4 regions of the Anaeromicrobium sediminis genome follow, and region 2 is predicted to be linked to each of the others. Evidence: riboswitches for the same ligand, from Rfam matches in the RefSeq annotation. Region 2 holds a riboswitch; each other region holds the start of a gene.
What was found. A riboswitch is a leader RNA that binds a small molecule or an ion and turns the genes downstream of it on or off. The one in region 2 is predicted to bind S-adenosylmethionine.
Positions count from the first base shown of each region.

Region 1 (8,249 bases), on a different contig from region 2:
TTTAATCAGTAATCTTAATATTTCCCCTCTGTAAGCCTGCAAAGCCTGATCTCACAAATTCGACTATGCCATAAGGGGTAATCATTTCTATATACGCAGAGATTTTATTAGAGTCTCCTGTGAGCTCTACAGTCATGGTATCCTTTGATACATCTATTATCTTTCCCCTAAATATATTAGTAGTTTCAATTAGAGATGCTCTAGTTTCTAGAGTAGTTTTAATTTTTACCAAAACTAATTCCCTATAAACGGCATTATCTGGTTTTAATTCTATTACCTTTATAACTGGAATTAGTTTGTAAAGCTGTTTAGTTATTTGCTCTATAATATAATCATCATCAGCAATGGTTATGGTCATACGTGATATCTTAGGATTTTCTGTTTCACCTACAGATAGACTATCTATATTATAGCCCCGTCGGCTAAATAGACCTGCTATTTTACTTAGGACTCCTGATTGATTTTCTACTAATACGGATAATACTCTTCTATTAATTTTAATCTCCTCCTTAAAGTGTTGCAAAATCAGGATTAACCATACATTCAATTAAATAAGGTTTATCAGATTTTAAAGCATTTTCTACTACCTTTTCAAATTCCTTATTGTTATTTACACGAATACCATCTATGCCATAGGCCTTAGATAAAAGGATAAAATCTGGATTTTTTAAATCAACACCATAGTAGTTTCCTTTCCCATAGGCATTATACTGTAACTCTCTTACCATGCCTAATCTATTATTATTAAATAGAATTATAAGTATAGGTAGATCATTTTGTCCAATAGTACCTAATTCACCTAGAGACATTTGAAGACCACCATCACCGGTAACACATATGACCTTATTGGTACTGGCAAATTGGGCCCCGATAGATGCAGGTAGGGAGTATCCCATAGTGCCAAGTCCACCAGATGTGAATATGGATCTTTTACCCATAAATTTAAAGTTTTTAATAGTCCAAATTTGGTTTTGTCCTACGTCAGCTGTAACTATACAATCATTGTGAGCTTTATCAGATAGATAGTTTAGAGCTACCTTGGGATTCACATATTTTTCATCTAATATATTATTTTCTTTTTCAGTAGACTTAATAATTTGTAATTGGTTTATCCAATCCTTAGTATCTAGATTAGTTATTTTTTTATTGAATTCTTGTAATATGGTTTTAGCATCACCAACTATAGGTACATGGGATTTTATATTCTTGCCCACTTCAGCTGGATCAATATCTATATGGATTATATCAATATCATTATTTAAAGATTGAATTAGATTATGGGCCCTATCGGCTATTCTGGCTCCTATAATCATTATTAAATCAGCTTGGCTAACTATATTTTTAGAGCCCTTATTCCCATGGATTCCGATCATTCCTAAATGATATGTGGAATCTTCGTTTAATGCACCTATACCCATAAGAGTATGGATTACAGGTATTTGTCCCTTGTTTACAAATTCTCTAAATTCATCTACTGCATTTGCACAAATTATACCTCCACCTACACAAATGAGAGGACGCTTAGAACCTTTTAATTTATTTAAGGCACGTTTAATTTGTCCTAGATGACCTTTGTATGTGGGTTTATATCCTAGTATATTTATGTTTGAAGGGTAATTGAATTTCATTTTTTGCCTTTGTATATCTACAGGAATATCAATAAGCACTGGCCCAGGACGACCAGTCTTTGCTATATAAAAGGCTTCTTTTATTATCTTAGGAATATCCTCAGCTTTTTTAACTAAATAATTGTGTTTTGTGAAAGGTTCTGTAGATCCTACTATATCTGCTTCCTGAAATACATCTTTACCTATTAGGTTGGAATTTACTTGGCCTGTAATTACTACTAGCGGAATAGAATCCATATAGGCAGTAGCTATCCCTGTGATTAAGTTTGTAGCTCCAGGTCCAGATGTGGCCAAACAGACCCCCACTTCTTTACTAGCCCGGGCATAGCCGCTGGCACAATGGGCAGCAGATTGTTCATGGCGGACTAAGATATGGTCTATATTAGAGTGTCTGAGAGACTCATAAAGAGGTAAGACCGCCCCTCCTGGATACCCAAATATAAATTTTACATTCTCTTTTTCTAAACACTTAATGATAATATCTGATGTTTTCATATCTTATCTCCTTTTAAAAATATTTCAACTATCGTAGCAAAAAATAAGACAGATGTCAATAAATTCTCAAAATTAAGAAAATTATTTTTGGAATAAATAAAAATTAAGTATAAAGGTATTGACATATGTTTCCACTATATATATAATTGATATAATTTAATATGATAAAACTTATCTAGAGAGGTGGAGGGACTGGCCCTGTGAAACCCGGCAACCTGCGTAAAGCGAAGGTGCTAAATCCTGCAGCAATTAAGCTGAAAGATGAGAAACTATTTTTAGTAGATAAACCTCTTTCAGTATGAAAGAGGTTTTTTAAAATTAAAAAAGTTAATACAGATTTCATCAAGAGAGGTGGAGGGACTGGCCCTATGAAGCCCGGCAACCTGCGTAAAAGCTAAGGTGCCAAATCCTGCAGCAATTAAGCTGGAAGATGAGAGTAAAGTTTAAACATATAAACTCTCTTATCTTTAAGAGAGTTTTTCATTTTGTTAATAACCTATTTTTAATGAGGAGTGAGAATATGAAGATTAAAAACTTATTTAACCAAAAAAGACCAGTTATTTCTTTTGAAATTTTTCCACCAAAGAAAAGTAGTTCTATAGATACTATATATAAAACTATTGATGGATTAGCAGAATTAAAACCAGATTATATAAGTGTTACTTATGGAGCAGGAGGTAGTGGTGAGGAAAATAAGACATTAGAAATTGCATCTATAGTTAAGAATAAATATAATATAGAGGCATTGGCCCACCTTACTTGTATATCTTCAACAAAGGATGAAATAGACAGTGTACTAAGAGAGCTTAAAGAAAATAATATTGAAAACATTTTAGCTCTGCGGGGGGATCTTCCTAATGATCCTAATTTCAAATTTCCAGATCCCCTACATTACAGATATGGATCCGATTTAGTTAAACATATTAAGAAGAATGGAGAATTTTCCATAGGAGGAGCTTGTTACCCTGAAGGGCATATAGAAAATGATAATATGGATAATGATATAGAAAATTTAATAAGAAAAATTAATTATGGTACAGACTTTTTAATAACTCAATTATTCTTTGAAAATAATAATTTTTATAAGTTTCATGAAGATTTAGTAAAGAAGGGGGTAAATATCCCTATACAAGCAGGGATTATGCCTGTTACTAATAAAAAACAAGTAGAGAGGATTGTATCCCTTTGTGGATCATATATACCACCTAAATTTATGAAAATAATGAATAAATATGAACATAACAAGGAAGCCCTAATGGAGGCAGGTATATGTTATGCTACAGAGCAAATAATAGATTTACTATCTTCTGGAATTGATGGAATCCATATATATACTATGAATAAACCAGAAATAGCACATAGAATAACAAAGAATATAGGTTGTGTAGTAAAGGCATTAAATGAAAAAGCCGTATAAGTAGTGATACTTAATAAGTAAAGGGTGGGAGATATGGATGTGTATAGACAAAAAAGAGGTTCTTAGATATTTGGGATATAAGAATCAACATATGGATGAAAAACTAAATAATCTTATAGATGAGTGTATGGCAGAAATAAAATCCATATCTAAACCCAAATATGTGTATGATATATTTTCTATAAATAAGGATAATGGGTTCACATTAGAAAATACTAACTTTATTTTAGAAGGAAAAAATATAAAGGATCATTTAAAGAATTCCACTAAATGTGCTGTAATGGTGGCAACCTTAGGAAGTATGGTTGATTCTAAGATAAAGTATTATGAAAAGATCAGTTTAACAAGGGCTCTCATATTAGATGCCTGTGCCACCACTTATATAGAGCATATTTGTGATGGGGTTGAAGATGAAATTAAAGAAATTGCAAGGAAAGAAGGTAAAAATATTACCTTTAGATATAGTCCTGGATATGGAGATTTTTCTATTAAAGTACAAAGTAAAATACTAAATATATTAGATGCTAATAAAAGAGTTGGAGTTACTTCAACGGAATCTAGTATATTGATACCTAGAAAATCAGTAACAGCTTTTATTGGGTTTCAGATAGAGGAAAAAGAAAAGATAAATAAATGCTTAAGTTGCAATAAATATAAGAGTTGTAGTTTTAGAAAAGGAGAGATTAGTTGTGGATATTAGGGAAAAGTTAAAGGATTCCATATTGTTTTTTGATGGTGCCATGGGTACTATGTTACAGGAAAGAGGATTAAAGAGGGGTGAAGTACCAGAAACCTATAATATAATATATCCTCAAATAGTAAAAGAAATTCACCAAAAATATATAGAAGCAGGGACAGACATAATAACTACAAATACCTTTGGAGCTAATGAATTAAAACTAAAAGATACATCCTACTCCGTTGAAGAGATAATAGATGCGGCAGTGAAAAATGCTAAGGAAGTGGCAGGGAATAAATATGTGGCTCTAGATATGGGGCCAATAGGTCAAATGATGGAACCGATGGGAACACTGAAATTTGAAAGGGCTTATGACATATTTAAGAGGCAAGTAATAGCAGGAACTAAGGCTGGATGTGATTTAATATTAATAGAAACCATATCAGATTTATATGAGATGAAGGCAGCCGTATTGGCAGCAAAAGAAAATAGTAATTTACCCATATTTGCCACTATGACCTTTGAAGAAGACGGACGTACTTTTACCGGAACAGATCCTATTAGTATGGTAGTTTTCCTAGAAGGTATTGGAGTAGATGTATTAGGAATGAATTGTTCATTGGGGCCTAATGAAAGTAAACATATAGTAACTAAAATATTAGATTATGCATCAATACCTGTTATGATACAGCCAAATGCTGGTTTACCTAAAATTGTTGATGGAAATACGGTTTATGATGTGACACCAGAGGAATTTGGAACTACCATAGAAGAGCTACAGTCTTTAGGAGTTAGAGTATTTGGAGGATGTTGTGGTACAAATGATAATTTCATAAGGGAAGTGGTAAATAGACTAAAGGATAAAGATTCAGCTAAAATAGAAAATAAAGAATTTACTGCTGTAACTTCTGCCACAAAAAATGTAATAATTGATGAAGTTGTTATCATTGGAGAGAGAATAAATCCAACAGGAAAGAAAAAGTTTAAAGAAGCACTTAGGAATAAGGATATAGACTATATATTAAAAGAAGCCATACTACAAAAGGAAAAGGGAGCACATGTATTAGATGTGAATGTAGGCCTACCAGAAATCGATGAGATAAGCCTATTAAGGGACGTAACGAAAGAAGTCCAGTCTATAGTAGACTTACCCCTACAAATCGATAGTACGGACCCTGTGGCCATAGAGGCGGCCATAAGGGGATATAACGGAAAAGCCATAATAAACTCTGTAAATGGAAAAGAATCTGTTATGAAGGACATATTTCCCATAGTTAAAAAATATGGAGCTTGTGTAGTTGGTCTTACACTAGATGAAGATGGAATACCATCTAAAGCTGAAGATAGGGTGAAAATAGCAGAAAAGATTATAAAAAGGGCGAAGGAATATGGAATAGATAAGAAGCACATATTAATAGATTGTCTAGTTCTTACTGCCAGTGCTCAACAGGAGGAAGTACTAGAGACTATAAAAGCAGTAAAGATGGTAAAGGAAAAGTTTAATGTAAGAACCACCTTAGGAGTTAGTAATGTGTCCTTTGGACTACCAAACAGAAGGTTATTAAATAAGACCTTTTTAAGTATGGCATTGGCAAGTGGATTAGATGCTCCCATAATAAATCCTAAGGATGATGACATACTAGAGACTGTATATGCCTATAAAGTCCTTGCAAATGAGGATAGGGACGCAAAAGTCTATATAGACAAGTTTAAGCATGTTAAAAATGTGAAACAGGATGTGAAAACATCTGATCTAACATTACAAGAAATTATAATAAAGGGGTTAAAGGCAGAGGCTAAGGATAAGACTATAGAGCTTTTAAAAGAGAAGTCTGCCCTTAAAATCGTAAATGAAGATTTAATTCCAGCTCTAGATATAGTGGGGAATAGATTTGAAGAGGGAAGTGTATTTTTACCACAACTTATAATATCTGCAGAAACGGTAAAAGTGGCCTTTGAAGTTATAAAGGAAAAAATAAAGAAGGAAGAAGAACAAATAAGTAAAGGCAAATTAATATTAGCCACAGTACAAGGTGATATTCACGATATAGGTAAGAACATAGTTAAGGTTATACTAGAAAACTATGGCTTTGAAGTAATAGACCTAGGAAAAGATGTGGATCCTATGAAGATAGTAGAAGTGGCTAAGGATGAAAATATAAAATTAATAGGATTAAGTGCACTTATGACTACTACGGTAAAGAGTATGGAAGAAACCATAAGGCTTTTAAGGGAAAATGAAGTAGGCTGTAAAGTTTTTGTAGGTGGAGCCGTATTAAATGAAGAATATGCACAAATGATTAAGGCAGATTTTTATGCTAAGGATGCGAAGGTAGCCGTAGAAATCGCAAATAAAGTATTAAATTAGTAGATAAAAAGCCAGTTTTTTATAAAAACTTTAACCATTCAACAATTTGCTACAAAAATAGTAATATATGGCCATTTATAGACAGAGGAAAAAGGGTTATTATATAGAATAAGAAGGTATAAAGTCTTTATAAAAGAGGTTAGAGTATGATTATAAAAATTATTTTAACAGTGATGTTGTGTATACCCATGGCATGCTTACAAATATATTTAATTAGAGATGTGCTAGAAAATATAGAGAAAAAACCTTCCCCAAAAAGAGTGAGGGTTCAGAAAAATTATGGGCACATAAGGATAGCAAAATAATATATTAATATTAGAATTATTAGTAAAGAAAGTATTTAAATACTTTCTTTTTTCTTTTGAAATAAATTTAATATAAAACACTTTTATTTGATACAAATTTTATAACATGATATTATTATATCTATATACAATTTGTATGGACATATATTTTATTATAAGGGGAGTCTAAAATGTATATAATTAAGCAGACTATTAAACAAAAAAGGTTATCATTTTGGAAACTTTGTCTAATGATTATAGGAACTATTATCACACTTGATATTTCTTTAAGATTATTAAAAATAGTAAGTCCTATCCTAGCAACCATAGGAGCTTTATTATCATTTGGGTTAGCAGTATGTGCCTGCCTATATATTATATATAGGAGAATTTCTTATTATAATTATAAGATAATAGGTGACGAACTTATAATGGAAAGAGTATTTGGTAGAGCAAGCCACTCTTTTTTAAGTTTGAAATTAAGTGAACTAGATTTGTTTGAAGCCTATGACAAGGCCGATATAGAAAAAATAAAAGAAAAGAAGGCAAAAACGTATAAATTTATTTCTACTAGAGAAACCAAAAACTGGTATATAGGTGAATTTACTAGAGGTGGAGATGTATATAGGTTTGTATTTGAACCTAATAAAGAACTTCTAAATGCCATAAATGCAGTAATGTCATATTAAAAAAGTAGCCCAAGGGGCTACTTTTTTATGTTTTTGATTAAGCCCCCAAAAAAGGTACAATAAGATTGAAATTTCTTATGACACAGACATACAGTAAGTGAATAGAATATTATATAAAGGCCATAATTAATAAAGAGGTGAGGCTTTTGAGTAATTGTATTATGTGTATGGAAAAACCTAAGGAATACATAAATTTATTAGATGAACGTATATGCAGAGAATGTGAAACAAAAATTACGGACTTATCTATAGATGACATTGAATATGAATACTATAATATGATGATTAAAAAAATATGGAGTAAGTACTTAGTTAAATATGATGAGAGCTACTAATTAGTAGCTCTTATTATTTTTTGCCCTACTTGGTTAAAGGGTAATTTTAGTTTTTTAGTTATAGAAAATAAATAAAAATTATATAGACGACAACTAATTACAAAATTTACCAATTGGTTGTGCTAATATATTGTGGCAGGGAGGGATAGCCATGAACAAAAAAATCAAAATTCTATTATTAATTATTTCTCTTTTAATAAGTACTACTTTTACATCCTACGGATATATAGGAGTACAAGGTAAAATTCCTAGATTAACAGAAAATAATAATACAGTAGTATCTTCTGGATCTAGAATGACAGAAATCAGCAAGTTGAAAAAGGATAAGAGTATTGAAGAAATAATAGAGGAAAT
Region 1 is NZ_NIBG01000020.1:67,654-75,902, reverse strand. It holds gene ilvN (acetolactate synthase small subunit) at 2-523, opposite strand; gene ilvB (biosynthetic-type acetolactate synthase large subunit) at 510-2,123, opposite strand; SAM riboswitch class I at 2,292-2,391, shown strand; SAM riboswitch class I at 2,460-2,560, shown strand; gene metF (methylenetetrahydrofolate reductase [NAD(P)H]) at 2,644-3,540, shown strand; gene CCE28_RS17340 (vitamin B12 dependent-methionine synthase activation domain-containing protein) at 3,578-4,240, shown strand; gene CCE28_RS17335 (homocysteine S-methyltransferase family protein) at 4,230-6,587, shown strand; gene CCE28_RS22335 (hypothetical protein) at 6,734-6,892, shown strand; gene CCE28_RS17330 (hypothetical protein) at 7,063-7,560, shown strand; gene CCE28_RS17325 (sigma factor G inhibitor Gin) at 7,707-7,895, shown strand; gene CCE28_RS17320 (S-layer homology domain-containing protein) at 8,047-8,249, shown strand, end outside.
Region 1: linked by a shared signal. The riboswitch ahead of metF (methylenetetrahydrofolate reductase [NAD(P)H]) and the one ahead of CCE28_RS10340 (methionine ABC transporter ATP-binding protein) in region 2 are both predicted to bind S-adenosylmethionine.

Region 2 (8,249 bases):
GTATTTATAACGCTTCCATCAACATCCTCTAATGTCCTAGGTAATTGAGGCGCTTCTATTGGTTTGAATACTAAATTTTTAGGGTTATGAGCAATATCAAATTCTGTGGCCTCAAGACCAGCATCATCCTTTAACTTTATAATACCTGCATTATCTAGAAGTATTAAAGCACGACCTTCATTGGTAGGGTCATTAGGAATTGAGATAGTTGCTCCGTCCTTTATATCTTCTAAAGATTCAAACTTTTTAGAATATAATCCAAGGGGCTCTACGTGAACTTTTGCTACACTTACTAAATCTAAATTTCTTTCAGTTACAAAAGAATCTAAATAGGGTACATGTTGAAAGAAGTTAGCATCTAGTTCTTTATCTGATAATAATACGTTAGGTTGAACATAATCTGTAAATTCTATTATTTCTAACTCTACACCTTCTTGAGCTAAATCTTCCTTAATAAAGTTCAATATTTCCACATGGGGAACTGGCGTTGCTCCTATTTTAAGTACATTAGAAGTTTCATTGGATGTTTCTTGTGATACTTCCTTTTTTGTACCACAAGCACTTAATGTTAAGACTAATGCTAATAATAAAGATAATGTTTTCAATATTTTTTTCATTTTTAATTCCTCCTATTATTTTTTATTGATTAATGAAGCTAATTTATTTCCAGTAGACTGAATGATTTGCACTAATAATATTAAAACTATAATAGTTGACCACATTATATCTACTCTAAATCGTTGATAACCATATCTAATGGCTAAGTCACCGAGACCACCACCACCAATGGCCCCTGCCATGGCTGAATAACCCACAATATTAATTAAAGTAATGGTAATACCTAAAACTAGGGATGGGGTAGCTTCTGGAATTAGTACTTGTGTTATAATTTTCATTGGTGTAGCGCCCATGGCTAGGGAGGCTTCTATAACTCCCCATTGGATTTCCCTTATGGAGCTTTCAACTACTCTAGCATAAAAGGGTGTGGCAGCTATTACTAGGGGAACTATGGCAGCCTTAGTACCTAGAGTTGTTCCTACTACAAACCTTGTAAATGGAATTATAAATACCATTAATATGATAAAGGGTAGGGAGCGGGTAATGTTAATAATCCATGAAAGGATTCTATTAACACTTTTGTTAGGTAATATATGATTTTCATCAGTTACTACTAGGGTAATTCCCAGGGGTAAACCTAATAGGATGGTCAGGAGTGTGGATAATCCTACCATAAATAGGGTTTCATTTAAGGATGGTATTATTAAGGACAATATATTATTCACTTTTCATCACCTCTGTCTTTATATGATTTGATTCTAAATATTCAATTATCTTTTCTAATAAAGTTTTTGCCACATCTAATCCAATTGTAAGCTTTCCTATAGGTGTGTTTTGTACATATTCTATCTTTCCACTAATAATATTCACATCTATGTTAAACTCTCTAGATATTCTAGATATTATAGGTTCACTTACACTCTTTTCTGTATAGGATAAACTAATAATATTACCATGGAGCATATTTTCAGGAATCACTTGATTATCTTCCACAAAGTGCTTTGTAGACTTGTTACCAGGTTTAGAGAAAATATCTATGGTATTACCTTCTTCGATAACTCTTCCTCCTTCTAATATGGCCACCTTATTACATATTTCTTTTATTACTTCCATCTCATGGGTTATTATGACTATGGTAATGCCTAGTTTTTTATTAATGTCCTTTAGTAGAGACAATATTTGATGAGTTGTTTTAGGATCAAGGGCCGATGTGGCTTCATCACATAATAATACATCTGGATCATTAGCTAAAGCCCTGGCAATACCAACCCTTTGTTTTTGCCCACCACTTAATTGACTAGGATAGGAATTGGATTTATCAGATAGTTCTACTAAGTCTAGAAGTTCTTTTACTTTTTTGTTTATTTTATCTTCAGGTGTTTTAATTAATCTAAGGGGAAAGGCCACATTTTCAAATACAGTTTTACTACTTAGTAAATTAAAGTTTTGAAATATCATGCCTATTTTTTTTCTCATTTCCCTAAGTTCTTTGTTAGCCAGAGACACAATATCTGTATTATTAATAATCACACTACCACTAGTAGGTTCCTCAAGGCGGTTTATACATCTAACTAAAGAGGATTTTCCAGCACCACTTAATCCTATAATTCCGTATATGTCTCTATTGCATATTTGCAAATTTATATTTTTAAGGGCATCTACTTTCACATTACCCTTTACGTAAGTTTTAGATAATTCTTTTATTATGATCATGAAGTTCACTCCTAGAAATTATTTGGTTAACTGTATAAAATTCCATTAAAAAGTCATACTACGTATGATTCGTTATGGAACCCTACGGTTCCCTTCGACGATTACTATCGTAATCTGAACACCCTCCTTTAAAGAGGTAGGGGAATTCTTCCCCCATACCCCTTACTTTTTTAGTTACTTATAACTTTGAAAAGTTATAGGTAACTAAAAAAGCCTCTTTCATTAAATGAAAGAGGCTACAGCATACAAGACTGACGCATCTCTCATCTTCCTATATCACTAGATATAGTAGGAATTGGCACCGTTGCTCTTGCGAGCCGGTTGCCGGGCGTCATAGGGCCAGTCCCTCAGCCACTCTTGATAAGAGTAAAATGTATTAATTTTTCTGAATTGATTTAAAATAAAGTATAATGGGTAAATTAATAATTGTCAACAAAAAGTTTTTAAAAAATTATTCTATAAATAAAGGAAAAGGGCACTAAGTATAGAAGTATAAATATATCTAGCAGTTTTAATTTTTCTAGGACATGAGGTAGCTTAAAAGGGCGAAAATTTACAAAATAGGATTTGCTAGTTGCCCTCAAAAAAAATTAAATTGAGGTGATAATGGAATGACATATGATTCAAAATTAAAAAGCGAATTTATAGATGAATTATTTGATGCATTTATGTTACTTGAAAGCAAGGAAGAATATTATAGGTTTTTTGAAGATATATGTACTATAAAAGAAATTCAATCTCTTGCTCAAAGGCTTAAGGTGGCGAAGCTTTTAAGAGAGAAGAAAACTTATAATGAAATTGAAGAAATAACTGGAACGAGTACGGCTACTATAAGCAGAATAAATAGATGCTTAAGCTATGGGGCAGACGGATATAATTTAGTATTAGATAGATTAGAAAAAAAAGAAGGCTAAGCCTTCTTTTTTAGTTGCTACTTATTTTTTTAATTACCACTCATTTTTTTAGATTTGTTCATACAAGCTAACATGCCTTCTATGACGCTTGATCTAAAGCCTTCTTTTTCTAAGGTTGATACGGCTTCTATAGTAGTACCTCCAGGGGAACATACCATATCTTTTAATCTACCTGGGTGCATACCCGTTTCTAAGACCATTTTAGCTGAACCTAAAACACTTTGTGCTGCAAATTTGTATGCATTATCCCTGCTCATACCACCTAAAACGGCAGCATCAGCCATGGCTTCAATGAACATGAATACATAGGCAGGAGAAGAACCGCTAACACCTATAACTGCATCTATTAGATTTTCTTTAACTACTTCAGCCTTACCAAAGCTTTCAAAGATGGCTTTTATCATATCTAATTCTTCCTGTGATATGTTTTTATTAGGACATAGGGCACTCATACCTTCGCTTACTAGGGCCGGCGTATTTGGCATAGTACGAACTATTTTATAATCATGACCAAGTAGGCTTTCCATATGATTTAAGCTCACACCAGCAGCTATGGTGACTAATAGTTTATCCTTAGTTAAACTATTCTTAATCCCTTTAATTACTAAATCATAAATATTAGGTTTTACAGCTAATACAATTATATCTGAATTATTTACTAATTCTACAGAATCAGTAGTTATGTTAATGCCTAAAGCTGTTTTTATACTCTCTAATTTCTTTTCATCTAAATCAGATACCATAATATTTTCAGCCTTAATTAAGCCAGATTTTATTATTCCGCCAATCATGGCTCCACCCATATTACCACAACCGATAAATCCTATTTTTTTATTCATAAGTATCTCCTCCTTAGAAAGATTGTTCAGTTCTTCCTATGATTTCATCTTGTAACTCTTTACTTAAATTATGGAAATGATCTGAATATCCTGCTACTCTCACTATTAAATCCTTATAGTCATCAGGATTTTTTTGTGCATCAATCAGGATTTTTTTATCCATTACATTAAATTGTATATGATGTCCGTCCATTTTAAAATAACTTCTTACTAATGCAGACATATTTTCAAGACCTTCATCATCCTTAACTACAGATGGAGTGAACTTTTGGTTAAGTAAAGTTCCACCAGTTCTTAGGTGATCCATCTTAGAAGCAGATTTTATAACGGCAGTAGGTCCTAATCTATCAGCACCCTTAGCTGGAGAAATACCCTCAGATACAGGTTTATTAGCAAGTCTTCCATTAGGAGATGCCATCATTACAGAACCAAAATAAACATGACAAGTGGTAGGTAGCATATCTATTCTATATTTTCCACCCTTCATATTAGGCCTATCTGTTACTTCATCATAAAAGGCATTAAAGGCTTTTAACATTAATGAATCTGCATAATCATCATCATTTCCGTACTTTGGAGTTTTATTAATAACCATATTCCTAATGTGCTCATATCCTTGGAAATTATTTTTTATAGCCTCTAATAATTCATCCATATTAAACTTATTTTCGTCAAATACATTATATTTAATTGCAGATAAGCAGTCTGTAATAGTACCTATACCAACTCCCTGAATGTAGTTAGTATTATATCTAGCACCACCTGCATTATAATCTTTTCCATTAGAAATACAGTCACTAATTACAGTAGAGATGAATGGGGCAGGCATAAACTCTGCATATAAGTTTTCTATTATATTATTACCCTTTACCTTAATATCTACAAAATGCTTTAATTGAATTTTAAAAGCTTCAAACAATTCATCAAAGGACTTAAAGGAAGATGCCTCACCAGTTGTAGGTCCTAGTTGTTTTCCAGATACATGATCATAACCGTTAAATAGGGTGATTTCGAAAATTTTAGGTATATTTAAATATCCTGTTAATATATAAGCTTCCTTACCATAGGCTCCCGTTTCAACGCAACCACTAGTTCCACCTTCACGAGCATCTTCTATGGATTTTCCAGAATTTAACAACTCTTGTATAATGGCTTCCGTATTGTAAAAGGCAGGTTGACCCCATCCTCGTCTAGAAATTTCGCAAGCTCTCTTTAAGAACTTATGGGGAGTTTTTTTACTAATTTGGACGTTAGAACTAGGTTGTAATAATCTCATTTCATCCATAGTATCTAATATTAAATAACTTACATCATTTACTCCATCAAAGCCATCCTTAGTTATTCCACCTGTATTTATGTTGGCAAAATCTGTATAAGTGGCACTTTCTTTTAATGTTATCCCCACTTTTGGTGGAGCTGGTTGATTGTTAAATTTAACCCATAAACATTCTAATAATTCGCGAGCAGAATCACTGTCCAATATGCCATTTTCCACATCATTTTCATAGAAAGGGTTAAGATGTTGATCTAGTCTACCAGGACTAAAGGCATCCCAAATATTTAATTCTGTAGTTATTCCCACATGGACAAACCAGTACATTTGAATGGCTTGATGATAAGTCTCTGGTTTATGGGCCGGAACCACTTCACAATTTTTAGCTATAGTTAAAAGTTCATCTCTTCTTTTTTCATCTGTCTCTTTACTTGCTAACTCTTTAGCATATTCACTATAACGTTTACCGTAAATCATAATGGCATCACAACAGATTTTCATAGCTTCTAACTGATGGGATTTAGATAAAGCTTCCTTGTCATTCATAAAATCTAATTTGCTTATGGACTCATCTATATCCTTTTTAAAATCTATAAAACCTCTTTCATAAATTTTACCGTCCCCAACCGTATGACCAGGGGCACGTTGCTCCATGAATTCTGTAAAAATACCACTAGTGTAACAATCTATCCACTCAGGGAATATGTTTTCAAATATTTTATGTCTAATAGATCTCTTTTCCCAGAAAGGGATTATTTCTTCCTCTTGTATCTTTTTAGTATCTTCATCTACTTTAAATGAAATATGTTTTCTAGAATCCATAACGTGAAAATCTTCTAATGTATGGCAGCAAAGCTCTGGAAATGTGGGAGTACCTTGTAATGAAGGTCCCTTTTCTCCTACTATTAACTCTCCTTCATGGATACATAAAGTCCTATTCTCCATGAAATATTTAAAAGACAAGGCCCTTAATATGGGTGTAGACACAGTTCCCTCATATTTTTTATAAGCCTCTGTATAAAGTTTTGCTCTTTCAATAGATATAAAAGGGGATGTGGAAGTACTTTCCTTTCTCAAGCTTTTTACCCTTTCATTTATTCCTCTTTCCATAAAATTAACCTCCTATCTTCACATTAAAATCATTTTTTTCAAATATACTTTTTATATAATTTAAATCTTCTTCACTAGGAGCTTTTAAATTTTTTTCGTAGTCCATTTTTAATCTTTCATATTTATGATTTCCCGTATTATGGTAGGGAAGAAGATTTACTTTCTTTAGATTAAGCCTTTTTAATAGGTGTATAATTTTTTCAATATTATCTGTATCTGTGTTTATATCTTCTATAAGGGGAATTCTAATATTGATATTAGCCTTATCATTTGCTAATTTTTCTAAATTGGATAATACTAAGTTATTATCCACTAGAGTATGTTTTTGGTGTATAAGAGGGTCCATGATTTTTATATCGTATAAAAATAAATCCACATAATCTAGGATTTTTTCAAAGGACTCATAATTTACATGGCCACAAGTATCAATGGCTACGGATATACCCTTGGATTTACATCTTTTAACTAAATCTGTCACAAAATCTACTTGGGTCATAACTTCACCACCAGATAAGGTAACACCACCACCAGATTCATCATAAAAGATTTTGTCCTTTTCTATTTCTTTCATTAGTTCAGATACTGTATACTGGGTACCAATTATTTCTCTAGTGTTATTAATACAATAATCTATGCATTTACCACATAAACTACATAAATGAGAATCCAGGTGAATAAATTCATCCTTTAAGGTTAGAGCATTTTTGGAACAGGCTTTTACACATGATCCACATAAATTACATTTTTCACTATTGTACATCATTTCAGGTATATAACTTTGTGTCTCTGGATTGTGACACCAACTACATTTCATAGAACAGCCCTTGAAAAATATGGTAGTTCGTATACCTGGGCCATCGTGAATAGAGCATTTTTGAATATTAGTAATTAATCCTCTTTTCATAATAAAATTACTCCTTAAAATTAAAATATTAAATAAAATATATTGGTTAAAAAAGTTTACGGTTGTAAAAAAATGTTGATGGAAGTAAAACGATGAAATTCTACAAAAATTACTATATAAGTTACTAAATACAAACTTTGCACTTCTTGTTATAAATATAACATATCTATATGCTAAAAATCTATATAAATTTATAATTATAAAAAAAATTTACAATGGTGAATAAAATGTGTAAAAATGCCATCTTGATTTATAGTAGAATTTTATTTATAATAAAAGTCAAAGAAAGTCAAAAAACTAGAATAAATATATATAAATAGAAAAAAATAATATGTAGATAGAGAATTCAATTATTCAAAAGGGGAGATTAGATTGGAATATAAAGATTATTATAAAATATTAGGAGTGGATAAGGGATCATCTCAGAGTGATATAAAAAGTGCCTATAGAAAATTAGCAAAAAAATATCATCCCGATGCAAATCCAGATAATAAAAAAGCAGAAGAAAAATTTAAATCCATAAATGAAGCCTACGAAGTATTAGGTGATGAAGAAAAGAGGAAAAAATATGACCAATTTGGAAGTGGGTATAATTTCCAAAATGGTATGAATTTTGACCCTTCTCAGTTTGGATTTGGGGGATTTGGACATTCTGGTGGTGGAGCTAATGGTGATTTTAGTGATTTCTTCAATATGGTATTTGGCAACGATGGATTTGATTTAGGATCCATGTTTGGTAGAGGGGGTACTCGTAGAGGTCCAGCTAAAGGTCAAGATATAGAAGCAGAAATAAGTGTCTCCATTAAAGAAGCCTATGAAGGAGCAAAAAAGACTATTAACTTGAAAACTCAACAGGGAAATAAAAGTCTTTCTATAAAAATACCAAAGGGCATATTGCCAGGAAAGAAAATAAAATTAAAGGGACAAGGACATGGAGG
Region 2 is NZ_NIBG01000008.1:11,969-20,217, reverse strand. It holds gene CCE28_RS10350 (MetQ/NlpA family ABC transporter substrate-binding protein) at 1-617, opposite strand, end outside; gene CCE28_RS10345 (methionine ABC transporter permease) at 633-1,283, opposite strand; gene CCE28_RS10340 (methionine ABC transporter ATP-binding protein) at 1,276-2,271, opposite strand; SAM riboswitch class I at 2,532-2,638, opposite strand; gene CCE28_RS10335 (YerC/YecD family TrpR-related protein) at 2,883-3,185, shown strand; gene proC (pyrroline-5-carboxylate reductase) at 3,215-4,024, opposite strand; gene hypD (trans-4-hydroxy-L-proline dehydratase) at 4,038-6,407, opposite strand; gene CCE28_RS10320 (trans-4-hydroxy-L-proline dehydratase activase) at 6,412-7,311, opposite strand; gene CCE28_RS10315 (DnaJ C-terminal domain-containing protein) at 7,684-8,249, shown strand, end outside.

Region 3 (8,249 bases), on a different contig from region 2:
TTTTGAATAGACTTATATTATAATGGTAAGAATGATTAAATGGATATGAAAAATATATGTATAATAAATCAAAAAAATAGTTGACAAACGAAATTTATGATATAATATAAAGGCTATGTAAAAGTTTTATTAAAAAGAATATTAAGGATTTAACAATAGAGGAGGAAATGAAATGAATTCAACATTCGTAAAGAAGGAAAACAATGAAGTAACTTTAAAATTAAACATCCCAGCAGATGATTTTAATAAAGCTGTAGATAAGGCTTACAAGAAGATGAGAGGTAAATTTAACATTCCGGGATTCAGAAAAGGAAAGGCGCCTAAGTTTGTAATTGAAAATAACTATGGAGCAGGAATCTTCTATGAAGAAGCTATAAATGAAATTTTCCCAACAGCTTATGCAGCAGCAATTGATGAGCATAACTTAGAGCCTGTGGATAGACCATCATTAGATGTAGAAGAAATTAAAAAAGGTGAAGATGTAGAGTTAGTTGTAACTGTTACTGTTAAACCAGAAGTAGAATTAGGGGAGTACAAAGGTATAGAAGCTGAGAAAAACGAGTATAATGTTAGTGACGAAGATATTGAAAAAGAAGTTGAAATGTTAAGAGAAAGAAATTCTAGATTATTAGCTGTAGAAAGACCAGTACAAGATGGAGATACAGTTATCATAGATTACAAAGGATTTGCAGGAGATGAGCAATTTGAAGGTGGAACAGCAGAAAAGCAAACTCTAGTAATCGGTTCTGGACAATTTATTCCAGGATTTGAAGAACAATTAGTAGGTAAAAATGTTGGAGATGAACTAGATGTAAATGTAACATTCCCAACTGAGTATCATGCAGAAAATTTAGCAGGAAAAGAAGCTAAGTTTGAAGTTAAAATACATGAAGTAAAAGAAAAGGAATTACCAGAGTTAGATGATGAATTTGCAAAGGATGTAAGTGAATTCGATACTTTAGAAGAATTAAAAGCAGATATTAAGGGTAAAAGAGAAGAAGCAGCAAAGAATAGAGTAGAAGCTGAATATAAAGATGCATTAGTAGAAAAAGCAGTAGAAAACGCTAAAATGGACATTCCAGCATCTATGATTGAATATGAAATAGATGAAGTAGTAAATCAATATGCATATCAATTACAATACCAAGGTCTAGACTTAGATACATACTTAAAGTACACTAACACAACTATGGATGATTTAAGAAACCAAATGAGACCAGAAGGTGAAAAGAGAGTTAAGACTAGACTAGTATTAGAGAAAATTGTTGAAACTGAAAACATTGAAGTAAGCGAAGAAGATGTAGAAAAAGAAATGGAAAGATATGCAACTCAATACAAGATGGAATTAGATAAGTTTAAATCAACTTTAAGAGATGCTGATGTAGATAACATTAAAGACACATTAAAAATGTCACAAGCAGTTACTTTCTTAGCAGATAATGCAAAGAAAGCTGAGTAATTTTCTTAAGCTAGGAGGATTGATACAATGGCTTTAGTACCAATGGTAGTTGAACAAACTAATCGCGGAGAAAGGTCTTATGATATCTATTCAAGATTATTAAAGGATAGAATAATTTTCTTAGGCGATGAAGTGAATGATCATACGGCAAGTTTAGTAGTTGCACAACTTCTATTCTTGGAAGCAGAAGACCCAGATAAAGATATTATGATCTACATAAATTCACCAGGTGGAAGTATTACTGCAGGTATGGCTATTTATGATACAATGCAATATATAAAGCCAGATGTTTCTACTATATGCATAGGTATGGCAGCAAGTATGGGAGCATTTTTACTTACAGCAGGAGCTCCGGGAAAGAGATTTGCTCTTCCAAATTCGGAGATAATGATACACCAACCATTAGGTGGAACTCGTGGGCAAGCAGAGGACATTAGAATTCACGCTGAAAGAATTGTTAAGATGAGACAAAAATTAAATGAAATTTTAAGTGAAAGAACTGGCCAGCCTTTAGAGAAAGTTTCAAAAGACACTGATAGAGATTACTTTATGAGTTCCGAAGAAGCAACAGCTTACGGAATAATCGATAAGGTAATAACTTCTAGATAGTAGAGGTGAAGATATGTCAAGATTTGACGAAAAAAAACAATTAAAATGTTCCTTTTGTGGGAAATCTCAAGATCAAGTAAGAAGGCTTATTGCTGGTCCTAGTGTCTATATATGTGATGAGTGTATTGAACTTTGTCAAGAAATCATCCAAGAAGAGTTTGATGAAAGCATAGAAGTTGATATGGGCGATTTACCTAAGCCAAAGGAGATCAAAAACATATTAGCTGAATATGTAGTAGGTCAAGAAAGAGCTAAGAAGGCCTTAGCTGTAGCTGTGTACAATCATTATAAACGTATTAATCATACGGGTAAAAAAGATGATATAGAAATTCAAAAGAGTAATATAGTTATGGTAGGTCCAACAGGATCTGGAAAGACTTTACTTGCTCAAACATTGGCTAAAATATTAAATGTACCTTTTGCCATAGCTGATGCTACTTCATTGACAGAGGCTGGATATGTGGGAGAAGATGTGGAAAACATCCTATTAAAACTTATTCAAGCGGCTGATTATGATATAGAAAAGGCTGAAAAGGGAATCATCTATATAGATGAAATAGACAAGATAGCAAGAAAATCTGATAATCCGTCTATTACAAGGGATGTATCTGGAGAAGGTGTACAACAAGCCCTACTAAAGATATTAGAGGGAACTGTTGCTAGTGTTCCTCCACAAGGTGGAAGAAAGCATCCACACCAAGAATTCATTCAAATAGATACTACTAATGTGTTATTTATTTGCGGTGGTGCCTTTGATGGATTAGATAAGGTTATTCAAAAGAGAATTGGTAAAAAGACTATGGGCTTTGGTGCTGATATTCAAAGTAAGGAAGTAAAAGACATTGGTCAATTACTTGGTAAAATCGAGCCAGAAGATCTATTAAAATATGGTCTAATTCCAGAATTCGTAGGAAGAATTCCTGTTATGGTAACATTAGAGCAATTAGATGAAGAATCACTAGTGGCCATATTAAAGGAGCCTAAGAATGCTATAGTAAAACAATATAAAAAGTTGTTTGAAATAGATAATGTGGAATTAGATATAGAAGAGGATGCTTTAATAGAAATCGCTAAAAAGGCCATAGAAAGAAAAACTGGTGCAAGGGGACTGCGTAGTATTGTGGAGAACCTAATGCTAGATGTAATGTTTGAAATTCCGTCTAGGGATGATATAGAAAAGTGTGTAATAACTAAAGAAACAGTTGTAAACAAAAACGAACCTACTTTAGTTATTTCAGACAAAAAGAAAAAGAAAAAAGTTAAAAAAGAAAGCGCTTCATAAAAAAGCAAAAGGAGATGAATTAAATTCATCTCCTTTTAATTTAAATACTAACTTGCAGGAACTTGACCAAAATCAGTGTTTATATATTCCTTTAAATCCTCTTCAGACACACTTAGTTCAATAAATTCCTTTGCACTATCATCTAAAGGCATGTAATAAAATACTACATTTTCATCTTTAAAGTATAACCTTACTCCCTCTGCTTCTATTCCTTCTTTTATTCCTTTATCTTTAGCCTTTTGGTCTAGTATTCTCATTACTTCTTCTTTAGACTTAATAAGATTATCATACGTAATCTCATTTGAAGAATTCATATCTAGATTAATACTTTGTTGAATATTAATTTTACCATGACCTTGTATTTCACCAGTACCTTTGAATAATACACTTAATATATTTTCATCCATTCTCGTGATCTCATAGTCTATTTGCACATGGTTGTAAATATCTTCATTTCCATATATATCAGCAATTCTTTTTAAGCTTTGATTCATATAATCCATTAAAAGTTCTCCAGGATAATCTATAACTTGAGGATAATCTATTTTTGTATCTTTAGACTCTACCTCCAGAACTTCTTTAGTTATATTATAGTTTAAAACTAATTTGTTATCTTCAGTTTCCTTCTCTGATATATTTGATTCTTGTTTACTGCACCCTACAAAGGTGAAAATTAATAAAACTGCAACTACTAAACTTAATAATCTTTTCATAATTGTCCTCCTAGTATTTTTTATTACATGCATTAGACGGATGAATAATACAAAAAGTTTCACTAAATATAAAATTTATTTTTTTAGAGTAGAAATGTCTGTGTGAAAAAAACATTTGACAATATTTATTCTTTTAGCTATAATCATATACGTTGTGAAAAACAATTAAATATAATCTTATCAAGAGCGGCGGAGGGACTGGCCCTATGAAGCCCGGCAACCTAGATTAAATTCTGTGGTGCTAAATCCAGCAGGTGATACCTGGCAGATAAGGGACAAAGGAAATTTAACTTCTTGCATTATCTGCAAGAAGTTTTTTTAGTTTATAAGGAAATTAAAAAGTAATTAATGTGCACAGCTTTTTAAATTCAAATGATTGTCCCTAGAAAAATATGTACTTTATTTAAACTATACGTAGGAGGAAGGATTATGAATAATAAAAAAAGTAGTTTAGCATTGTTACCATTATTAGTTTTCTTAGTTATGTATTTAGTAACATCTATTATAATAGGAGATTTTTATAAGATGCCTGTAAGTGTATCTTTTCTAGTGGCTAGCATAGTAGCCATCTGTATGAATCCTAAGGAGAAGATTTCTCATAAAATAGAGATTTTTTGCAAAGGGGCAGGAAACACTAATATTATAATCATGTGCTTTATATTCATATTAGCAGGAGCCTTTGCTGGGGTGGCTAGAGAAATGGGAGCTGTAGATTCTACAGTAAACTTAGGTCTCAGCATATTACCAGGAAACATATTAATAGCAGGAATATTTGTAATTGGTTGTTTCATATCCCTATCTATAGGAACTTCTGTGGGGACTATAGTTGCCCTATCACCAGTGGCCATAGGGTTAGCTGAAAAGATAGACATATCTTTAGGCCTTGCTTTAGGTGCTGTAATTAGTGGAGCCATGTTTGGAGATAACCTATCTATGATATCAGATACTACTATTGCAGCGGCACGTACTCAAGGTTGTGAGATGAGAGATAAATTTAGGATGAACTTCTTAATAGTAGTACCAGCAGCCATTGTAACAGGGATTATATTTGTTTTAATAGGAAATGGAAACAATACTGCCATAGGAGGAGACCATCCATACAGTATAATTAAAGTAGTTACTTATTTAGTGGTATTAATAGGAGCTTTATCAGGAATAAATGTATTTGTAGTTTTAACTGGAGGAACATTATTTGCAGGAGTTGTAGGTATTATGACAAATTCCTTTGACATATGGGGTTTTGTATCAGCCGTATCTAATGGAATCAATGGTATGGCAGAGATTATAATAATATCCTTATTAATTGGTGGTATGGTTGAAGTAATCAAATTTAACGGTGGAATTAATTTCTTACTAGATTTTATTAGAAATAGAATATCTAGTAAAAGGGGAGCTGAATTTGGAATTGCCCTATTAGTTGGTGTGGTTGATTTGTGTACAGCTAACAATACTATTGCCATAGTAATGACAGGTCCAATTGCTAAAGATATAGCAGATGAGTATAATATAGAACCAAAGAGATCAGCTAGTATACTAGATACTTTTTCATGCTTCTGCCAGGGGATTATTCCCTATGGAGCTCAAATTCTTGTGGCAGTGGGAGTGGCATCAAATAAGGTTTCTTCATTTGATATAATGAGATATTTATACTACCCCTACTTAATGGGAATATGTGCAGTAATAGCCATATTAATAGGAGTGCCAAAGCTTAAAGAAGCATAATAAAAACAGGATAGGTAATACCTATCCTGTTTTTATTATGCTTCTTTAAGTATTATATTAACCAAGATCATCTTCAACTTTTTTTAGAAGTATAGATTGGTGATGATTTTGTCCAGGCATGATTTTTATATTGTATATTTTCTCCTTAAAATATCTTCCAAGATATGCATATAAGGTATAATAGCCTGGTGGCAAATTTTCGATGACGAAGTTTCCATTATCATCTGATTTAGTTTGGCATACTGGATATGTCTTAGAATCATCATAGGATCCAAAGTATAGTAAAACAATTGCATTTGGAGTGATTTCCCTATTACTTTTTGAATAGATTACTCCAGCGATTTTACCAGCAAAGTTATCCATATTATTATCCATAGTTAATTGAACATTTTGGAAATTAAATTGGGAAGGATGGGTTTCTAGGTGCTGGTCTTGGCCTAAATCATGCATGCTTTTTTGAATACTAGATTGATCTAGAGTTTTTTCAGTATTGTCTTTTTCTGTTAGGTATTCTGTTTCAATCACATCATTTTTTTTAGTAGAATCATTAATTTGGATTTCTTGTGGAAGATTTTCCCATGGACTCATAAAAGTACCTCCTATAATTTCTAAAAGGATTGGTGCTTATGTATATGATATTTTTAAAATGGTGGGGGGAAGCCCCCCACTATTTTAATGAATATCTAGCACCAAGGATGCTTCTTCTTATCTTCAATTTCGGCTTCTGCTTTAGCTTTGTTTCTATTTTTGTTCTTAGCATCTGCGTCAGCTTTATTTCTAGCTCTATTTTTAGCATCTGCATCTGCCCAAGCATCTGACCAAGCATCTGCGTCAGTATCTGCATCATTTTTAGATAATTGACCTTGATATTGTCTTTGATAAATGTGATTGTGGTTAGTTTGTTTATTATATTGAACTTGTTTATGCATATCTTTTTCTATTTCTACTTCTTTCTCTATTTCTACTTCTTTTTCTACTTCTTTTTCTTCTTCTTTATCAATATCTACATTAAGATTTCTATTTTTTGCTTCTGCTTTTGCTTTTGCATCTGCTTTTGCTTTTGCTTCTGCTTTTGCCTTTGCTTCTGCATCTGCTTTTGCTCTTGCTTTTGCTTCCGCTTCTAATATTTCAACTTTTATTTCTTCTATTAATCTTCTCTTTAATTCTTCATAAGATAATTCATTCATCATATTTTATTCCTCCACTATTATTTTAGTTATTTTTATTTAGATAAGCTCATATTTTTCTGTATGGAAGAGATATAAGCTTATTGAATTGTTGCAGTTGGTTGTCTTTCTAATTTATTGTATTAATTACTCGATAAAAAGGTGCTAGTTAATATTAAAATTTAGAGACATAACTTAGAAAGTTTCAACTTTACATCCTATCGTGAACCACAAATAGCATAGGATTAAGCAACAATTGCGGTGTGAAAAGGTACTTGGTTGATTCCCCTTCCACTAATTATATATGCATTTTTTTCTTATATCGTGACGAATATCACAGAAAATTATTAGATTCAAAGTTAAAATATTAACAATGAAACTTTTAAGGAGGTAGTCTATGGCGTATAAGGTTAGCATTAAACAGTTTAATCACGTCCTAAATACTTTATCTGATAAATATAAGATTTACGGACCTAAAAAAATAGAGAAAAAGGGTAGATATTCAGATACGGATCTAGTCTGTTATAAGCCCATTAGTGGCCTTGATGAAATGGAATTAAATGAAAAGAGTTTCTTTTCTCCAAAGGAAATCATTTACCCAATTCGTGAAACTCTATTTTACTTTACAGAAGACAACGTATCCGTTCCTTCTGTACCTGATGAAAAGATTATAATTTTCTTAAGACCATGTGACATAAATGGAATGAAAAGATTAGATACAATATTCTTACAAAATGGACCAGAACAAGATTTCTATTATAAGAGATTAAGAGAAAAGGTTAAGTTCTTCATGATTGAATGTAATGAAGGATTTGATTCATGTTTCTGTGTGTCCATGAATGGAAACAAAACAGATGAATATGCAGTAGCATGTAAATTTAATAATGACAATGTAATATTAAATATACAAGATGAGGAATTTAAGGCATTATTCAGTGAAGGAGCTGAAGAAGTTCAACATGAAGTAGAATTTGTTGAAGAAAATAAAGTGAAGGTAGAAATACCTCCAGTAGATAAGGTAACTAAAGAAGTATTTGAAAATGATATATGGACAGAATACACTCACAGATGTATTGGCTGCGGAAGATGTAACACATCTTGTATAACATGTGCATGCTTTACTATGCAAGATCAACACTATGGAAAAGATAATAAAATGGGCGAAAGAAGAAGAGTGTGGGCATCATGTCAAGTAGATGGATATAGCACAATGGCAGGAAACCATGACTTTAGAACAAAAAAAGGCGACAGAATGAGATTTAAGACTATGCATAAGATTAACGACTTTCACAAGAGAT
Region 3 is NZ_NIBG01000012.1:20,262-28,510, forward strand. It holds gene tig (trigger factor) at 173-1,459, shown strand; gene clpP (ATP-dependent Clp endopeptidase proteolytic subunit ClpP) at 1,487-2,068, shown strand; gene clpX (ATP-dependent protease ATP-binding subunit ClpX) at 2,082-3,350, shown strand; gene CCE28_RS13600 (hypothetical protein) at 3,398-4,063, opposite strand; SAM riboswitch class I at 4,238-4,338, shown strand; gene CCE28_RS13605 (Na+/H+ antiporter NhaC family protein) at 4,493-5,785, shown strand; gene CCE28_RS13610 (peptidase associated/transthyretin-like domain-containing protein) at 5,843-6,373, opposite strand; gene CCE28_RS21870 (hypothetical protein) at 6,469-6,975, opposite strand; gene asrA (anaerobic sulfite reductase subunit AsrA) at 7,349-8,249, shown strand, end outside.
Region 3: linked by a shared signal. The riboswitch ahead of CCE28_RS13605 (Na+/H+ antiporter NhaC family protein) and the one ahead of CCE28_RS10340 (methionine ABC transporter ATP-binding protein) in region 2 are both predicted to bind S-adenosylmethionine.

Region 4 (8,249 bases), on a different contig from region 2:
ATTTGGCATATCGCCAACTGTAGGGATCTTATAGTCTACAAAAGAAGGATTTAGTACTTTTCCGCCAGATAATTTTAACTCTTCCATAAGGGCTGAGCCTAATCCTTGAACTATGGCACCTTCTAATTGACCTTCTATAAGTTGAGGATTTATTATTTTCCCCACGTCAAAACATGAAGATACATTTAGTACATGGATATTACCCGTATCCACATCTACTTCGATTTCTACACCTTGACATCCATAAGTCCAAAAGGCCACTGGCTTATCTCCCATTCCCGTATCCTTATCTGTATTTCTCACATTAGGAGGAATGAAAGAACCTCTTCCTATAATAGGACCGTGAATTCCAGATCCATCTTCCATAGACAGCCCTAAAGCTAAATCTTTTATGGCCATTTTCTTTTCTGGATAAAGGGTAGATACTACATATCCATCTTCTAATTTTAAATCCCTTTTGTATACTCCAAGGCCCATACTTGCCAAGTTGAGTAGTTGATCCTTCATGTCGTCACATGCATTTAGTATGGCGTTTCCAGAGCAATAGGTAATACGACTTGCAACAGTTTGCCACTCATATGGAGTGTGATCTGTATCTCCTGTCTTTATAGTAATTTTACTTGGATCTACAGATAAAGCTTCTGCCGCAATTTGAGTTAAAGCAGTGTCTGATCCTTGCCCAATATCCTGTGCACTTACTAATAGATGTATTGTACCATCTTCGTTTAATTTTATTACTGCTGATGAAGCCACATTATTAGGCATTGATGGCGCTTTCATACCACAAGCTATTCCTTTTCCCCGAAGTCGATTTGGTGCTGATGGGGCTTTCTTATTATATAGGTCTATATCTTCAACAGCCACATCTATGCAGTCTAATAATCCACATACGTCTATAGGTGCATTAGTAGCTGTTCTTCCCCCTACCTTTTGAGCATTGATTTTTCTTATTTCAACTGGATCCATACCTAGTTTCTCTGCTATGGAATCCATATTTTGTTCTATTCCAAAATGAATTTCAGCCATTCCAAAACCTCTATATGGTCCACCTACAGGATTATTTGTATAAACACATATGGAATCACACCAAATATTGTCCACATCATATGGGCCCACAGCAGCAAAACCTGCTGATTTTGTAATGTTTACACCATACTCTGTATAGGCTCCACCGTCCCAGATAAATTCATTTTTTATAGCCGTTATCTTTCCATTTTTCTTAACACCTGTTTTAAATTTAGAATACATTCCTTGTCTTACAAAGGAATTTACAAATACATCTTCCCTAGAGAAAGTAAGTTTTACAGGTCTACCATTTGCTTTCATAGCTAAAGGTATTACTATACCTTCTAGTGTAGTTCCTGCCTTACCCCCAAATCCACCACCAACGGCTGGTGTTAATACTCTCAATTTATTAAGAGGTATGTCAAAGGCAACAGATAAGGCCTGCCTTACCGCATAAGGTGATTGGCAAGAAGCCCATACAGTTAAGTTTCCTTCCCTGTCCATTTGAGCTACAGCACTATGATTTTCTATAGGACAATGTTGGATATGGGGAACGAAGAATTCCGTATCAAATACATAATCAGCTTCCTCAAAACCCTTCTCTATATCTCCCTTTCTTATCTTCTTCCAGTTACTAATGTTAGTTCCTGGCTTTGGAAAGAATATAGGTGCATACTTATATTCTTCTAGATCTGGATGGATAATAGATGCATCTTCATTAATGCCATCCTTTGCATTTGCAACAACTGGTAACTCAGCATATTCCACATCTATAAGTTCTACTGCTTCCTTTGCAATTTCTTCTGTCTCAGCAGCTACCGCAGCTACAGCTTCTCCCCTATATCTAACTTTATCTACTGCTAAGAAAGTCTTATCCTCTAAATACAGACCTACCCTTTTAGAAAAATCCTTTCCTGTAGTTACCACTTTTACTCCCCTTAACTTTTCAGCCTTAGAAGTATCTATATTTATTATTTCTGCATGGGCATAAGGGCTTCTCTTTACAGCTGCATATAACATGCGTGACATCTTCAGATCATCTACATATTTTAAGTCTCCTGTTACCTTTTTAATCCCATCTACCCTATGTATGCTCTTACCTATATATTTCATCTTATTCACCCCTTTTTGATCCTATATTTCATTATTCTTATTGGAGATTTCCATTATGGCTTCTACTATTTTTTTGTATCCTGTGCATCTACACAAATTACCACTTATAGAATCCTTCACTTCCTCCTCTGTAGGCGTAGGATTTTCTTTTAAAAGACCCTTAGCACTCATAATCATTCCTGGAGTACAATAGCCACATTGTAGTGCTCCATTTTCAATAAAAGATACTTGTAAATCATCTAATTTAGTTCCATTAGACAATCCTTCTATGGTTACGATTTCTCTACCATCTGCTTCTACACCTAAAACTAAACAGGCATTAATAGGTTTTCCATCAAGTAAAATAGTGCAAGCTCCACACTCTCCCATGCCGCAACCTTCCTTGGCTCCTGTTAAATCGAAATCTTCCCTTAACATGGTAAGTAAAGTCTTATTAGGTTCCACTTCGTATTCTATTTCTTCATTATTTAATATAAAATTTATTTTGTGCTTCACTTTGACACCTCCTCCTTTATAACTTCAAGGCTTCTTTTTATAGCCACCTTCACCATATCTACTCGGTACTCTTTACTAGCTCTCACATCTCCTATAGGAGCACATTCTGTAGCTGCTATTTCACATGCTTCTTCTATAACTTCATTAGTTAAACGTTTTCCCTTTAAATATTCTTCCGTTTTTCTTGCTCTTATTGGAGTTGGAGCAACAGAAGCTAAGGCAATTCTATATTCATCATTTGCTAGGCAGCATGTAGCTCCTACTGTTGATAAGTCCACTTCTTTTCTTCTAGAAATCTTTTGAAAACCACCTATTATGCCATCATAACGTGGTATTTTTATTGCCTTTAATATTTCTCCATTCTTTAAAGAAGTTTTTCTTACCCATACAAAGAAGTCATGAATAGACATTTCCTTTTCTCCCTCTGGAGTAAAAATAACTAGTGTTGCGTCTAAAGCCAATAGTGGTGTAGATGTATCTGCCAATGGAGATGCATTACATATGTTACCTGCCATAGTAGCCCTATTTCTTACTTGTCCCGAACCTACAGACTTGGCTCCCTCACTTAAAACTTTATAGCACCTCTTTACTTCCTTGTGATGGGCCATATCATTTAAATTTACACAAGCTCCAATATATATTCCATCATTATCATACTTTATATCATAAAGCTCTTTTATTCCCTTTATGTCCACTACCACTTTAGGATTAGTTATATTCTCCCTAATTCTAACTAATAAATCTGTACCACCATTTAAAATATGAGCATCATCCCCATATTTTAATAGAAGGTCACTTGCTTCTTGTAATGTGGTAGGTTTATAATATTCAAAATCTCTCATTTTTTTTCACCCCCGAATGTATATAATATGTATATTCCAAAGGGGGGTTCTTCATTTTGTTTATTGTCCTCAAATTTTCATCTATTTAAATTAAATAGGTTTGTTAATAAGTACTAAAAAAATATTATCTATCCACATAACCTTAGTAGTTTCTACACAAATACACAAAAAAGGTGAAAAAAGCCCAAGCCTTTTTTCACCTTCTTTATATACCTTCCCTATTCTATTTCATCAATAACATACTTGGTTTCTTGATACACATAATAGTTAAGCCAATTAGTAAACAATAAATTAGCATGACTTCTCCAGGTTAACACTGGATTGTTTTCAGGATTATCCCTTAGAAAATAATTTCTAGGTATATCTATATCTAACCCTTTATCCACATCCCTCTTATATTCCTTTAACAAAGTATCAATATCATATTCAGAGTGACCAGATATGAAAAACTTTCTCCGATCTTTAGAAGCTACTAGATAAACTCCCGCTTCCTCTGAATGGGATAGCAAATCTAGGTCTTTTACCTTTTCTATGTCCTCTCTCCTAATCTCCGTATGCCTAGAATGGGGAACCCTAAATAATTGATCAAATCCATAAAAAAGTTTTTCCTCCGGTTCATTTATTTCATGATCAAATACTCCAAATAATTTCTCCTCTAGGTCATATTTAGGTACATTGTAATAATGATATAACCCGGCCTGGGAACCCCAACATATATATAGGGTGGAGGTCACATTTCTATTGGCATAATCTAAAATCTCCTTTAACTCTTCCCAATAGTCCACTTCCTCAAACTCTAATTGTTCCACTGGGGCTCCCGTAATAATCATTCCATCAAATTTCTTATCTTTTATATGATTAAAGTTTTTATAAAAGGTATCTAAATGAGTTCTTTCTGTATTTTTAGATTCATGGGACTCCATACAAAGGAATGTCACTTCTATTTGAATTATAGAATTTCCTATGAGCCTAAGTAATTGTCTCTCTGTAGTCTTTTTATCAGGCATTAAATTTAGTATGGCTATCTGAAGTGGCCTTATATCTTGATGGATGGCTCTATCTTCTTTTATAATAAATATATTTTCTTTCTTTAATTCTTCTCCTGCAGGTAATTTATCTGGTACAATAACTGGCATGTGCGCTCCCCCTATCCTTGAACCTTTTCTAGGGCCTGTTCAAAATCCCCTATAATATCATCTATGTGCTCAATACCTACAGAAACCCTAATAAGTTCTGGTAGTACCCCTGCATTTCTTTGTTCTTCTTCACTTAACTGTCTATGGGTAGTAGAACTTGGATGAATAACTAAAGTCTTTAACTCCCCCACATTTGGTACTAATGTGGCTAGTTCCACAGAGTCTATAAATATTTCCCCTGCCTTTTTGCCTCCCTTTATACCAAATGCTAACATTCCTCCAGCACCCTTTGGTAAATACTTTTTCCCAAGTTCATAGGAACTACTGGATTTTAACTTAGGGTAATATACCCAATCTACCTTTTCATGATTTTCTAAATAAGTGGCTAATTTTAAAGCATTTTCACAATGCCTATCCATTCTTATGTGTAGAGTCTCTAGTCCCATATGGAATAAGAATGAGTTAAATGGACTTAAACAAATTCCTAAATCTCTCAACAATTGTACTCTTGCCTTTCCTATAAAAGCTCCCTTTCCAAATGCATCCGTATAGACCATACCATGGTAGCTAGGGTCTGGCTCAGTAAGTTCTGGAAACTTGCCATTATTCCAATTAAAGTTACCACTATCCACAATTACTCCACCTATGGAATTACCATGACCACCAATATATTTAGTTGCTGAATACACTACTATGTGAGCCCCATGTTCAAAGGGTCTGCATAGATAGGAGGTAGCAAAGGTATTATCCACTATGAAAGGTACGTTAAATTCTTCTGATAAATTACTAAATTTATCAAAATCTAGCACATTAAATCCTGGATTTCCTATGGTCTCTCCATATAAAGCCTTAGTATTTTCTTTAAATGCATCTCTTATAATTTCAATAGGATCATTAGGATTTACAAAGGTAACCTCTATTCCAAATTTCTTAAAAGTATTATTAAACAAAGTATAAGTTCCACCATATAAAGTACTTGCAGCCACTATATGATCTCCTGCACCACAAATATTTAAAAGGGCTAAACTAATGGCTCCTTGACCAGAAGATGTGGCTAGGGCTCCTACTCCACCTTCTAATGCATTCACCTTTTCTTCAAATGCACTACTTGTGGGATTATTAATTCTCGTATATATGTTTCCTGCTTCTTCTAAATCAAATAATTTTGCAGCCCTCTCTGCACTTCCTAGATAATAGGATGCGGTTTGATGGATTGGCAAATTCCTAGCACCCGTTTCATCTGCTTTATAGGTTCCTTGTACTGCCATTGTGTTAAAATTCCAATTATTATTCATAAAGTCTCCTCCCTTTTTATGGAGAATAGAAATACCTATTTAGAACTAATTTTTTATAAAAAAATCCTCTTCCATATATGGAAGAGGATAGTTCGCAAAAGTTCCCTATTCTCTCATCTTCCAGATAATGATTCTGCAGGATTTAGCACCTTTTCAACGTTTTAGTTGCTGGTTGCTGAGACGTCACAGGGCCTGTTCCCTCTGTCTCTCTTGATGAGATATTAAATTTCTTAATATTATATTTTATTTTAACTTTTCTGTCAATAGACTATATTAATTCTTTTATCCTTTTTATGAAGCTTTCCACATCATGCCTATTAGTATCAAAGGAAGTAACTAATCTAACTAATGAACTTTCTTCATCTAGTACATAGAAAGGATATTCTTCCTTTAGTGGTTCTATAATATGTTTTGGCAAGTGGACAAATATCATATTAGTTTCCAACTCCTCTGCCATTGTTATTCCATGTATGTCCATTAGTTCCCTTTCTAATAACTTAGCCATAGAATTGGAATTTTGGGCATTTTTAATCCATAGATCATCTTCTAAATATCCTATGAACTGGGCTGATACAAATCTCATTTTAGATATTAATTGCATTCCCTGTTTTCTTATGTACTTAAAGTACTTGCTAAGATCTGGGTTAAGACAAACTATAGCCTCTCCAATCATCATTCCATTTTTAGTTCCACCAAAGGATAATAAATCTACTCCCGTGTCACATATCATTTCTTTTAAGTTAGTATTAAGTGCCACTACAGCATTAGATATTCTAGCCCCATCTATATGTAATAACATATGTCTTTCATGGGCAAAATCTGCTAATTCTTTAATCTCTTCTATAGAATATAAAGTACCCTTCTCAGTGGGTTGGCTTATGGATATGGCCTTTGGATGTACTTGGTGTTCATCCCCTCTACAGGTGATTAACTCTTTTATTTTTTCTAAGGTCAATTTTCCATTTTCATTGGCTCCATATAATATTTTGCATCCACTAAATCTCTCTAAAGAGCCGCATTCATCCACATTAATATGGGCCGTATCAGCACATACAACAGCTTCAAAGGGTCTTAATAATCCACTAAGACCTACCACATTAGCAGCAGTTCCTGTAGCTACAAAATATACATCAACTTCTTTTTCAAATATCTTTTTAAATTTATCCATGGCTTCCTTAGTATAATCACAATTTCCATAGGGTAGTGCATGTCCTACGTTAGCTTCCACTATCTTTTTTAATATGTTTTCATGTACCCCTGAATTATTATCACTTAAAAACATTTTCATAATCTTATTCCTCCCTCATGTTAAACCTAATTATTTTTATTTGCATATCATATCTATATGGGGAATTCCATCCTCTAAATATACCTGTGATATGGGGTTAAAGCCTAAACCCTTGTAAAAGTCTATAAGATATTCTTGGGCAGATATTCTAATACTTTTATTTCCTATGAACTCCATGGCTTTTTTCATTATTTTTGAAGCCAGTCCCCTATTTCTATATTCCTTGGTGACTAAAACTCTACCAATTATCATTTCATCATCCTTAGATGGAATTATTCTTAAATATGCACCTATTTTATCTCCATCCTTAATCATCACATGAAAGGAATCCATATCCTTATTATCACATTCCCTATAAGGACAATTTTGCTCTACCACAAACACATCTATTCTTTCCCTTAGTATGTGATATAATTCATCTACACTTAGTTCATTAAACTTCTTAATAATATATTCCATATAACTCTCCTTCTTATAAATTACTCCCATTATACTGGATTTTAACCATTTCTACTAGGTTATTTTATAAACAAAAATAAAGTAGCATTAAAGCTACTCTACTATTCTGGTATTATCTCAATTATACTTCCTTTTACCTTATTGTTATCATCTCCTAGTATTTTTATAAAGATCTTATCCTTTACAGACCTACTAGTATCTTCTTCTTTAGTAAAACTATTTTCTTTTAGTATATTTAGAGCTTCATCTTCATCCATACCCTTTTTTATACCATATACATCCTCATTACTGCTCTTTACTATTATTTTTCTCACTTTACTATCCTTATCAAATCCTATACTAAGGTGTTTATCATCATATGTTCTTTCATACCCATAGACACAAGGGGAATATTCTCCTTCTCCACCTAATATATATATTACTTCCTTTTCTTCCATTAAAAGCTTTATTCCAAATACATTAATATTAGGATTAATTTCTTCACTTATGAATTTGTCTTCCTTGGAAGTATTGCATCCAGCAAATAGACCTATAATTAAAGTTAAAAGCATTACGCTTTTTAATAATCTTTTCATGATTTTGCCCTCCCTTAAAGCGAAAAGGATATAACCATAAT
Region 4 is NZ_NIBG01000026.1:37,614-45,862, forward strand. It holds gene CCE28_RS19090 (xanthine dehydrogenase family protein molybdopterin-binding subunit) at 1-2,118, opposite strand, end outside; gene CCE28_RS19095 ((2Fe-2S)-binding protein) at 2,140-2,613, opposite strand; gene CCE28_RS19100 (FAD binding domain-containing protein) at 2,610-3,455, opposite strand; gene metA (homoserine O-acetyltransferase MetA) at 3,674-4,591, opposite strand; gene CCE28_RS19110 (O-acetylhomoserine aminocarboxypropyltransferase/cysteine synthase family protein) at 4,603-5,886, opposite strand; SAM riboswitch class I at 5,997-6,106, opposite strand; gene CCE28_RS19115 (threonine aldolase family protein) at 6,155-7,174, opposite strand; gene CCE28_RS19120 (GNAT family N-acetyltransferase) at 7,211-7,633, opposite strand; gene CCE28_RS19125 (hypothetical protein) at 7,735-8,208, opposite strand.
Region 4: linked by a shared signal. The riboswitch ahead of CCE28_RS19110 (O-acetylhomoserine aminocarboxypropyltransferase/cysteine synthase family protein) and the one ahead of CCE28_RS10340 (methionine ABC transporter ATP-binding protein) in region 2 are both predicted to bind S-adenosylmethionine.